Regions from separate parts of the Georgenia wutianyii genome, predicted to be linked through region 2. Evidence: riboswitches for the same ligand, from Rfam matches in the RefSeq annotation. Region 2 holds a riboswitch; the other holds the start of a gene.
The links. Region 2 has a riboswitch for glycine ahead of gcvP (aminomethyl-transferring glycine dehydrogenase). Riboswitches for the same ligand answer to the same signal wherever they lie in the genome.
Positions count from the first base shown of each region.

Region 1: another riboswitch for glycine. It lies ahead of FE251_RS14335 (DMT family transporter); the one in region 2 lies ahead of gcvP (aminomethyl-transferring glycine dehydrogenase).

Region 1 covers NZ_CP040899.1:3,240,714-3,246,100, reverse strand. The annotation lists gene ald (alanine dehydrogenase) at 1-889, opposite strand, end outside; gene FE251_RS14340 (trimeric intracellular cation channel family protein) at 974-1,702, opposite strand; glycine riboswitch at 1,815-1,904, shown strand; gene FE251_RS14335 (DMT family transporter) at 2,027-2,995, shown strand; gene FE251_RS14330 (MaoC/PaaZ C-terminal domain-containing protein) at 3,038-3,925, opposite strand; gene FE251_RS14325 (3-oxoacyl-ACP reductase) at 3,925-5,286, opposite strand; gene FE251_RS14320 (acetyl-CoA C-acetyltransferase) at 5,286-5,387, opposite strand, start outside.
Region 2 covers NZ_CP040899.1:2,235,168-2,240,554, forward strand. The annotation lists gene gcvP (aminomethyl-transferring glycine dehydrogenase) at 1-2,511, opposite strand, end outside; glycine riboswitch at 2,530-2,625, opposite strand; gene FE251_RS09890 (HAD hydrolase-like protein) at 2,853-3,545, shown strand; gene FE251_RS09895 (DUF4282 domain-containing protein) at 3,613-4,050, opposite strand; gene FE251_RS09900 (ATP-dependent DNA ligase) at 4,219-5,280, shown strand; gene FE251_RS09905 (heavy metal translocating P-type ATPase) at 5,284-5,387, opposite strand, start outside.

The DNA.
Region 1 (5,387 bases), 1.0 Mb from region 2:
AGTAGAACAAGGTGTCGTGGACCCGGTAAGTGGGCTCGGAGTGCGTCGTCGGGCGTGAGTCCTCGAAGCACCCGCCCTGGTCCACCGAGACGTCGACGACGACGGAGCCCGGCCTCATCCGCGCAACCTGCTCGTTGGTGACGAGCCGGGGCGTGCGCGCGCCCGGCAGGAGGACGGCCCCGATGACGAGGTCGGCCGCGGTGACGGCACGCTCGATCTCGTAGGCGTTGGACATGACGGTGCGGCAGCGGCCGCCGAAGAGCTGGTCGGCCAGGCGCAGCCGCTCGACGTCACGGTCGAGGAGGACGACGTCGGCGTGCATCCCCACGGCCATGGTGGCGGCGTTGAGCCCGGAGACCCCCGCCCCGATGACGACGACGCGAGCCGGGTAGACCCCGGGCACCCCGCCGAGGAGGACCCCGCGCCCGCCCTGGGCGCTCATCAGCGTGTGCGCCCCGACCTGCGGTGCGAGGCGCCCGGCGATCTCGCTCATCGGCGCGAGCAGGGGCAGGGTGCGGCCGGGCAGCTCGACCGTCTCGTAGGCGACGGCGGTCACCCGGCGGCGCAGGAGCTCCTCGGTGAGCGGCCGGTCGGCGGCGAGGTGGAGGTAGGTGAACAGGGTCTGCCCGGCACGGAGCCGCCCGTACTCCTCGGGAACCGGCTCCTTGACCTTGAGGACGAGCTCGCCGAAGTCCCAGACCTCGGCGGCGTCGGGCAGGACGGTGGCGCCGGCTGCCGCGAAGTCGGCGTCGGTGATCGACGCGGAGAGGCCCGCGGCGCGCTCGACGGCGACCTCGTGGCCGTGTCGGACGAGCTCGTCGACCCCCGGCGGCGTGATCGCGACCCGCCCCTCGGAGTCCATGACCTCTCGTGGTACCGCTACTCGCACGATGTTCTCCTTCCACGTTGTCCACAGTGCCTGTCCACAGGGTTGTGCACATACACACAGGAGTCGGTCGGAACCTGTGGACAGTCAGCGCCGGAGCCGGCGCTGCCACCACCGGTCCACCCGTTTCTGCGCCTCCCCCCTCCCGTCCCGCCGCGTGATCGACCACCACGACCCCAGCCGCACCGAGCTCGCGTCGGGCAGCCGCCAGCCCCGCCAGCGGGCAGCGATGCTCAGCCCCGCCCCCACGATGATCGCGACGAGCATCCCGACGGTGTTCTGACCCACGTCCGCCAGCCCGATCGCCGCCAGGCTCGCGAACACGGCCGACGTCGCGTAGAGGGTGTTCCCCCCGAAGATCGTCGGGACGTCGCCGACGACGACGTCGCGGATCATCCCGCCGCCCACCGCCGTCATCACCCCGAGGAGGACCGCGGGCAGCAGGCCGAGCCCCTCGGACAGCGCCTTCGTCGCCCCCGTCGCCGCCCAGCACCCGAGGACGAGCGCGTCCCCGACGACGTAGAGCCGGGTCCACCACCGTCCCCCCAGCGGCAGGAGGAAGGCGACGACGGCGCCGAGCAGCGCGGTGGCGAGGTAGAGCGGGTCGGTGAGCGCGACCGGCGGGCCGGCCTGGAGCATGATGTCGCGCAGCATGCCGCCGCCGAGCGCGGAGGTGATCGCGAGGATGGCGAAACCGACGAGGTCGAACCGCTTGCGGCGGGCGATGATCCCGCCGAGCACGCCGTTGAGCAGCACACCGACGAGGTCGATGAGCCGGAAGATGCCCGGCAACGCCTCGACCACGTGATCTGTCACGGCCACCCCCCGGCCTCGATCCTGGCCCTGCGCGGGTGCCGGGGCAAGAGCGCGGCCCACCGGGGGCGCTGCCGGGTGTGTGCCAGGATGGAGGGACAACCGAACACGCCACCGAACCGCGGCGGGAGAGTCCCGCGCACAGCGGGCGCCGAAGGAGCAACCTCCCCGGGAATCTCTCAGGCCCCCAGACCGCCACGGCGAGGCTCCTCTGGAAAGCAGCCCGACGAGGGCTCACCCACGGTGCAAGCGGGCTCGCCCGCGGAAGCTCTCAGGTCCCACGACAGAGCGGGGAACGACCCCCGCTCAGTCGACCCCGGAGTTCCCATGGCCGTGTCCCAGGACGTCCTCGTGCCCACCACCGCTCAGGCGTCCGCCGTCCGAGCCGTGCCCCGGATGCGTCACCGGGCCGGGGTGCTCGCGATCCTCGCCTCGGCGACCGCGATGGGCCTGGCGGGAGTGTTCGGCCGGCTGTCCTCCCCGCCGGGCGCCGTCGTCGGCGAGGCGCTGACGCTCGGGCGGATGGCCGTGGGCGCGGTCGGGATGCTCGCGTTCCTCGCCGCGGGCCGGCGGCTCGGCGTCCTGCGGCGCACGCGGCTGTCGTGGTCGGTGGTCCTCGGCGGGGTCTTCCTCGGCCTCTCGCTCGCGACCTACCTCTCGGCGGCCGTCCTCACCGACCTCGGCCGGGCCGTCGCGCTGCACTACCTCGGCCCGCTCGTCGCCACCGTCCTCGCCCGCGTCCTGCTCAAGGAGCGCACCACGGGAGCCGAGCTCGTCTCGGTGCTCGTGAGCGCGGCAGGGATGGTGCTCGCCGCGGGGCTGCTCGAGACGGGCCCGCCGGCGGGTGACGCGCTGCGCGGCGACGTCCTCGCCGTCCTGTCCGGCGTTCTCTACGGTGCCGCGCTGCTCACCTACCGCTACCGCTCGGACATGCCCTCCGACGTCCGCAGCTTCTGGAACTTCGCCTTCGGGGCGCTCGCGACGGCGGGCATGGTCGCCCTCACCCGTCCCGACCTGTCCGGCATGACGGCGCAGCACTGGGCGTGGGCGGCCGGCTTCTTCCTCGTCTGCGGCCTGCTCGCGCTCGGCCTGCTCGTCGTCGCCGGGAAGAACCTGCGCGCCGTCGAGCTGTCCGCGCTGTCCTACTGGGAGGTCGTCGTCGCGCTCCTCCTCGGGACGGTCCTCTTCGGCGAGGCCGTCTCCCCGCTCGGCTGGGCCGGGGCCGTGCTCATCGGCATCGGCGCCGCGCTCGCGGTGGGCGCGGGCCACCGCCGGAGCATCCGGACGATCTCGTGACGTGGCCGGGGACGCCGCGCGAGCGTGGTCCCCGGCCCGGTGTCACACCCGGGGCGTGAGCGTCCCGGTGAGATGGACCTTGCCCGACCTCGGGTGGCGCCCGGTGTACCGGACGGACTCCCCGGAGGCGTCGACCGCCAGGGCCACCCGGCCCGGGAGCAGGACGGGCTTGGCGAACTCGACGTCCCACGTGAACGCGTCGCCACGGAAGCGGGCGAGCTGGGCCAGCGCGCGGGAGGCGGTGTACATCCCGTGGGCGATCGGCCGGGGGAAGCCGAAGGCCTTGGCCCCCAGCCGCGAGACGTGGATGGGGTTGCGGTCCCCGGAGACCTCCGCGTACCGCGTGCCCGTGTCCGCGCCCAGGGACCACAGGGCGATGACGTCGCCCGCCGCCCCGGCCCGCTCCTCCGGGGAGGAGGCGGGGGAGTCGGCCACCGCGCCGGGCAGCCGCGTGCCGCGCGCGAGGTAGGTGGAGGTGCCCTCCCACACGAGCTCCTCCCCGGAGCGGACGTCGACGCGCAGGTCGACGAGCGTGCCCTTGCGGTGCGCCCGGGGGGACTGCGCCCACGCCCGCGCGCTCAGCTCCTCACCGAGGAGGACCGGGCGGTGCTGCTCGACGCGGTTGGCGGTGTGCACCATGCCAAGCACGGGGAGCGGGAAGTCGGGCCGCAGCATGAGCGCCATCGCCAGCGGGAAGGCGAGGACGTGGACGTAGCCGGCGGGCAGCTCGTCCGTCCCGGCCTCGCCGAGCAGGTGCTGGTAGGCCGACAGCGTCGCGGGGTCGGCGCCGAGGCCGTCGGCGACGTAGGCCACCTCGGGCAGCCGGCCGGAGCCCTGGCGCCGGCTCAGCTGCGCCCGCGCGCTGGCGGCCAGCGCCTTCGTGTAGAGCGAGCCGAGGCTCGGGACGGCGTCGAGGCGGTGCTCGCGCATCACTGGCCCACCAGGTTCTGGCCGCACACCCGCAGCGTCTGACCGTTGACGCCCCCGGCCTGCGGCGAGGCGAGGAAGGCGATGGCCTCGGCGACGTCGACCGGCCGCCCGCCCTGCTGCAGCGAGTTCGCCCGGCGGGCGACCTCGCGCGGCACGGCCGGGATCCGGGCGGTCATGTCCGTCTCGATGAACCCGGGGGCGACGGCGTTGGCGGTGGCTCCGCTCCGCGCGACCACGGGCGCGAGCGCCCGCGTCATGCCGATGATGCCCGCCTTGGCCGTGGCGTAGTTCGTCTGGCCGCGGTTGCCGGCGATGCCCGACGTCGAGGCGAGGGAGATGATCCGCCCGCCCGTGCCGAGCTGGCCGGCGAACGTCTCGTTCATCCGCAACGGGGCGAGGATGTTGACGGCGAGCAGGTCCTTCCACTTGTCCTCGGACATGTTCGCGAGCAGCTTGTCGCGCAGGATCCCGGCGTTGTGGACGACGACGTCGAGGCGGCCGTAGCGGTCGGCGACGTGCTCGAGGATCCGCTCGGCGGCGTCCGGGGCGGTGATGTCGAGCTGCAGGGCGCTGCCGCGCACCTCGTTCATCACCTGGCTCAGGGAGTCGCCCGCCGCGGGGACGTCGACCCCGACGACGCGCGCGCCGTCGCGGGCCAGGACGCGGACGACCGCCGCGCCGATCCCGCGGGCCGCGCCCGTGACGACGGCGACCGTCCCGGCGAGGGGACGGGTCCAGTCGGCCGGGACCTCGCCGTCGGCGGAGCCGACCTCGAGGAGCTGGCCGTCGACGAACGCCGAGCGGGCGGAGAGGAAGAAGCGGAGCGTGCCGAGCGCCGAGGGGGCGTCCAGGGGGACGCCGTCGGCCAGGACGATGCCGTTGGCGGTGGCTCCGGCGCGCAGCTCCTTGGCCAGCGAGCGGAGGAACCCGTCGACCCCGAGCCGCGCGGCGACGACGGCCGGCTCGGTCGCGTCGGCGGCGCGGCGCGAGACGGTGACGACGCGCGCCCCGGGCGCCAGGCGGCGCAGCACGCCGCCGAGGGCGAGGGCGGGCTCGCCCAGGTCGGCCGGGGAGGTCGCCCCGGTGAGGACGAGGACGACGGCGCCCCAGCGCTTGCCCTTGCCGAGCTCGTCGGGGTCGCGGCGCACGTCGAGCTCCCAGCCGAGGAGCGTCTCGGCGACGGTGTCGGACGCCGCCGTCGAGACGCCGTCGTCGAGCACGAGGACGGGGCCGGGGACGAGCGGCTGGTCGACCCGGGCGGCGTCGGTGCGCCGCAGCCGCGCCGGCTGGGGCAGACCGAGCTTCTTCGCGGCCGACCTGCCCCAGCCGCGGGACACGAGGTCGAGGTACTTGTCGCTCATCACGCCTCCAGGATCATCGCGGTGGCCTGCCCGCCGGCGGCGCACACGGAGATGAGGCCGCGGACGGGGGCGCCGGTCGCGGCCTTCTTCTCGGCGAGGAG
Region 2 (5,387 bases):
CGTCGGGGCGTGGAAGCCGTAGTCGATGAGCCGTTTGGCGACGTCCTCGGCGGTGACGCCCGAGCGCTTGGTGAGGTCGCGCAGGTCGAGGATGCACTCGTGGGCGACGAGCCCGTCCGCGCCCGTGTAGAGCACCGGGAAGTACGCGTCGAGGCGGCGGGCGACGTAGTTCGCGGCGAGCAGCGCGTTGCGGGTGGCGGCGGCGAGCCCGTCGGCGCCCATGAGGGCGATGTAGGCCCACGAGATCATGAGCACCCCGGCCGAGCCGTAGCGGCTCGCGGAGACCGGGAGCCCGCCGTCGCCGTCCGGGGCGGCGGCGTCCCCGGGGAGGAACGGAGCGAGGTGCTCGCGCACGGCGACCGGTCCCACGCCGGGCCCGCCGCCGCCGTGCGGGATGCAGAAGGTCTTGTGGAGGTTGAGGTGTGAGACGTCCCCGCCGAACTCCCCCGGCTGGGCGAGGCCGATGAGCGCGTTGAGGTTCGCGCCGTCGACGTACACCTGGCCGCCGGCGGCGTGGACCGCCTCGCACACCTCCCGCACCTCGGTGTCGAACACGCCGTGCGTCGAGGGGTAGGTGAGCATGATCGCCGCGAGCCGTGGGCCGTGCTCGGCGAGCTTGGTGTGCAGGTCGCTGAGGTCGATCGAGCCGTCCTCCGCCGTCCGCACGGTGACCACCCGCATCCCGGCGAGCACCGCCGAGGCGGCGTTCGTACCGTGCGCGGAGGCGGGGACGAGGCACACGGTGCGCTCGGCCGCCCCGCGCGAGCGGTGGTAGCCGCGGATGGCGAGCAGGCCGGCGAGCTCGCCCTGGGAGCCGGCGTTCGGCTGCACGGAGACGCGGTCGTAGCCGGTGACCTCGGCGAGCCAGGCCTCGAGCTCGGCGATGAGCTCGCGCCAGCCCGCCGTCTGGTGGTCCGGCGCGAAGGGGTGGATCGAGGCGAACCCGGGCCACAGCATCGCCCGCATCTCGGTGGCCGCGTTGAGCTTCATCGTGCACGAGCCGAGCGGGATCATCGTCCGGTCCAGCGCGAGGTCACGGTCCGCGAGCCGCCGCAGGTAGCGCGTCATCTGCGTCTCGGAGCGGTGGGCGTGGAAGGTCGGGTGAGTGAGGAAGTCGCTCGTGCGGCGCAGGGCCGCGGGGATCTCGAAGCCACCGGCGGTCCGGTCGCCGTCGACCCCGAAGGCGGCGAGCACCGCGGCGAGGTGGTCGGGGGTGGTCGTCTCGTCGCAGGAGACGCCGACGTGGTCGGCGTCCACGAGCCGCAGGTTGACCCCGCGCCGCTCGGCCTCCGCGACGACGACGGCGGCCCGGCCCGGCACTCGGACGGTCACCGTGTCGAAGAAGTCCTCGTGGACGACGTCGACACCGCCGCCCGCGAGCCGGCGGGCGAGGGCGCGGGCGGCGCCATGGGCGTGCCGGGCGACCGCCCGCAGACCCTCGGGCCCGTGGTGGACGGCGTACATGCCGGCGACGACGGCGAGCAGCGCCTGGGCGGTGCAGATGTTGCTCGTCGCCTTCTCCCGGCGGATGTGCTGCTCGCGCGGTTGGAGGGCCAGGCGCAGCGCCGTGCGTCCCGCGCTGTCCTTGGACACCCCGACGAGCCGGCCGGGCAGCTGGCGCTCCAGGCCGGCGCGCACCGCCATGAACGCGGCGTGCGGGCCACCGAAGAAGAGCGGGACGCCGAAGCGCTGGGCGGAGCCGACGGCGACGTCGGCGCCCTGCTCCCCCGGCGGGGTGATGAGCGTGAGCGCGAGGAGGTCGGCGGCGACGGCGACCAACGCGCCGAGCTCCTTGGCCCGGGCGATGAGCGGGGCGTGGTCGCGCAGCCGGCCCGAGGTCCCCGGCTGCTGGAGGACGAGGCCGGTGAGCCCGTCCGGCAGGTGCGGCAGGCCGCCGTCGAGGTCGGCGACGACGGCGGAGATGCCGACCGCCTCGGCGCGCGCCCGGGTGACGGCGAGGGTCTGCGGGTGGAGCTCGGCGTCCAGGACGACGGTCGCGGCCGTGGAGGCCTTGTTCGCCCGCTGCATGAGGAGCACGGCCTCGGCGACGGCGGTGGCCTCGTCGAGCAGCGAGGCGTTCGCGACGGGCAGGCCGGTGAGGTCGGCGACGGCGGTCTGGAAGTTGAGCAGCCCCTCGAGGCGGCCCTGGGAGATCTCCGGCTGGTAGGGCGTGTAGGCGGTGTACCAGGCCGGGGACTCCAGGACGCCGCGCTGGATGACCTGCGGGGTGTGGGTGTCGTAGTAGCCCTGCCCGATCATCTGGACGCGCTGGACGTTGCGTGCCGCGAGCTCGCGCAACCGGGCGAGGACCTCGGCCTCGCTGCGCGCGGGGGGCAGCTCGAGCGGGCGCTCGTGCCGGATGCCCGCGGGGACGGACCCCACGATCCGGCTCCAGTCGGCGTGTCCGAGCGCGTCGAGCATCGCGCGCGTGTCGGCGGGACGCGGGCCGATGTGGCGGTCGGCGAACGCGTGCTCGGCGGCCCGGGTGGTGGGCACGGGGGTCGTGGACATGCGGCTCCTCGGGGATGTCCGTCCCGCTCTGTCACGTGACCTGAGAGTTTCGCGAGGAGTCGCTTGCACCGTCGGTGAGCGCGAGAGGTCGCGCTGCTTTCCAGAGTTGCCTGATCGCGGCGGTAGGGGGGCCTGAGAGATTGGCGGGAGGACGTGCTCCTTCGGCGCCCGCCGGGGCGGGACTCTCCCGCCGCGCGTTGGCGGCGTATCGAGTTGTCCAGGTCACACTAACGGACGAGTCGGACGTCTGCGGCGAGCGGCCGTGACAGGCGTCATCGCACCGCCGGGCGGAAAGGTGCGACCCTGGACGGCAGACCCCGACCCCGACACCAGGACGACGAGTGACGCCGCACAGCTCCCCCGCCCTCACCGCCCCCGCCCTCGAGCCGATGCGCCCCAGCGCCGTGCTGCTCGACCTCGACGGCACGATCAGCGACTCCGGCCCGGCCATCACCGCCTCGATCGCCGAGACACTCGCCGCGTTCGGCTACCCCGCGCAGTCCCCCTCCGAGCTCCTGCGCTTCGTCGGCCCGCCGATCCGGGAGGGCTTCCGCACGCTCGCGGGCGTGGCCGAGGAGCAGCTCGACGCCGTCGTCGCCGACTACCGCGCGCGCTACAACGAGCGCATGCTCCACGCCCCGGTCTTCCCGGGGATGGCGGACCTCGTGCGCGACCTGCACGCGCGCGGCGTGCCGCTCGCCCTGGCGACCTCCAAGCGCCGCTCCCTCGCCGTCGTCATCCTCCAGGACGCCGGCCTGGACCGGTACTTCACCGTGCTGTGCGGCGCCTCGGACGACGAGTCGCGCGCCCGCAAGGCCGACATCGTCGAGGACGCGCTCGCCGGCCTGCGCGCCCGCGGCGTCGACGTCTCACGCGCCGTCATGGTCGGGGACCGCCACCACGACGTCGACGGCGCCGGCGAGCACGGCCTGCCGACCGTCCTCGTCCGGTGGGGCTACGGCCGCCCCGGTGAGGAGGACGGCGCGCACGCCGTCGCGCAGGACGTCGCGGACCTCGCCCTCCTCCTGTCCTGAGCCCTCACGCGACGAACCCCGCGCCCGGAGGTCCGGGCGCGGGGTTCGTCGTCGAGCGGGGGCGGGGTCAGCGGCGCACGGTGCCCTCACCGCGGTGCACGTCGTCCGACATCCGCACGAGCGCGAAGTAGAACTCCAGCGTCATGCGGAACAGCGCGAGGGAGATGATGACGAAGACCGGCCCGAAGACGAGGGCGAGGATGCCGATGACCGGCTCGGTCGCGAAGCCGACGACGACGAAGCCCAGCCAGTACAGGCCGATCAGCACCATCCCCACGAGGTAGACCCAGCTGACGATCTGCGGGGTGATGAGGGTCTGGAAACGCCAGTCGAACAGCGCCGCGAAGAAGCCCTTCGGCGACTGACCGGGCTGTCCCTGGGGCGCTCCGGGTGTCTCGTAGCCCCACGGCTGACCACCCTGGGAGTAGGCCGGCGGAGGAGGCGGGACCTGCGGCTGGCCATGGCCGGGCTGCGGCGGCTGGTACGGCGGCGGAGGGGTGGTCACTGTGGGTCCTTTCGACCTGGAGGGAGCGAACGGGGCGAGGTTAGCCCAGGTCAGCGCGGCACGACACCGGTATGGGGACACCTGTTCACGGGTCCTTCTCCCCATGGCCTCCGACGCGAGCCCGCAACTCCCTCGCGCACGGGAACCGCGCGCACTAGCGTCGGCGGGATGGACCTCCCGCTGCTGCCGCCGGTCGCGCCGATGCTGGCCAAGTCCGTCCCGGACGTCCCCGAGGGCGAGTACCTCTACGAGCCCAAGTGGGACGGCTTCCGCTCCATCGTCTTCCGCGACGGGGACGACGTCGAGATCGGCAGCCGCAACGAGCGGCCGATGACCCGTTACTTCCCCGAGCTCGTCGAGGCGGTGCGCGCCCAGCTGCCCGAGCGCTGCGTCGTCGACGGGGAGATCGTCGTCGTCACCGGCGACAGGCTCGACTTCGAGGCGCTCCTCCAGCGGATCCACCCCGCCGAGTCCCGCGTGCGGAGGCTGGCGGCCGAGACCCCGGCCTCCTTCGTCGCCTTCGACCTGCTCGCCCTGGGCGACGAGGACCTCACCGGGCTGCCCATGTCCGAGCGGCGCGCCCGGCTCGAGGCGGCACTCGCCGGCGCGCAGGCCCCGGTCCACCTCACCCGCGCCACCCGGGACACCGCGCTGGCCCGGCAGTGGCTCGACCAGTTCGAGGGCGCCGGGCTCGACGGCGTCGTCTCCAAGCCGCTCGGGCTCGGCTACCAGCCGGGCAAGCGGGTCATGCTCAAGACGAAGCACGAGCGCACGGCCGACTGCGTCGTCGCCGGGTACCGCCGGCACAAGAGCGGCGACGTCGTCGGCTCGCTGCTCCTCGGGCTGTACAACGAGGACGGCCGGCTCCAGCACGTCGGCGTCACGTCCTCCTTCACCATGAAGCGGCGCGCCGAGCTCGTGGAGGAGCTCGCGCCGCTGCGCCTCGCCGAGGGCGAGGAGCACCCGTGGGCGGAGTGGGCCGACGCAGCAGCCCACGAGAAGGACCGGCTGCCCGGCGCGCAGAGCCGCTGGAGCGCGGGCAAGGACCTGTCGTTCGTGCCGTTGCGCCCCGAGCGCGTCGTCGAGGTCGCCTACGACCACATGGAAGGCACCCGCTTCCGCCACAGCGGCCAGTTCCGGCGCTGGCGCCCGGACCGTGAGCCGGAGTCGTGCACCTACGAGCAGCTCGAGGTGCCGGTGCGCTACGACCTCGCCGACGTCCTCGGCTGAGGCTCAGGCGGCGACGGACTCGGCCGAGGCCCGCGGGGCGGAGACGCCGGTGTCCGCGGCGAGGCGGGCGACCTCGGCGCGCTCGCGGCGCCCGGGCCGTACCGCCA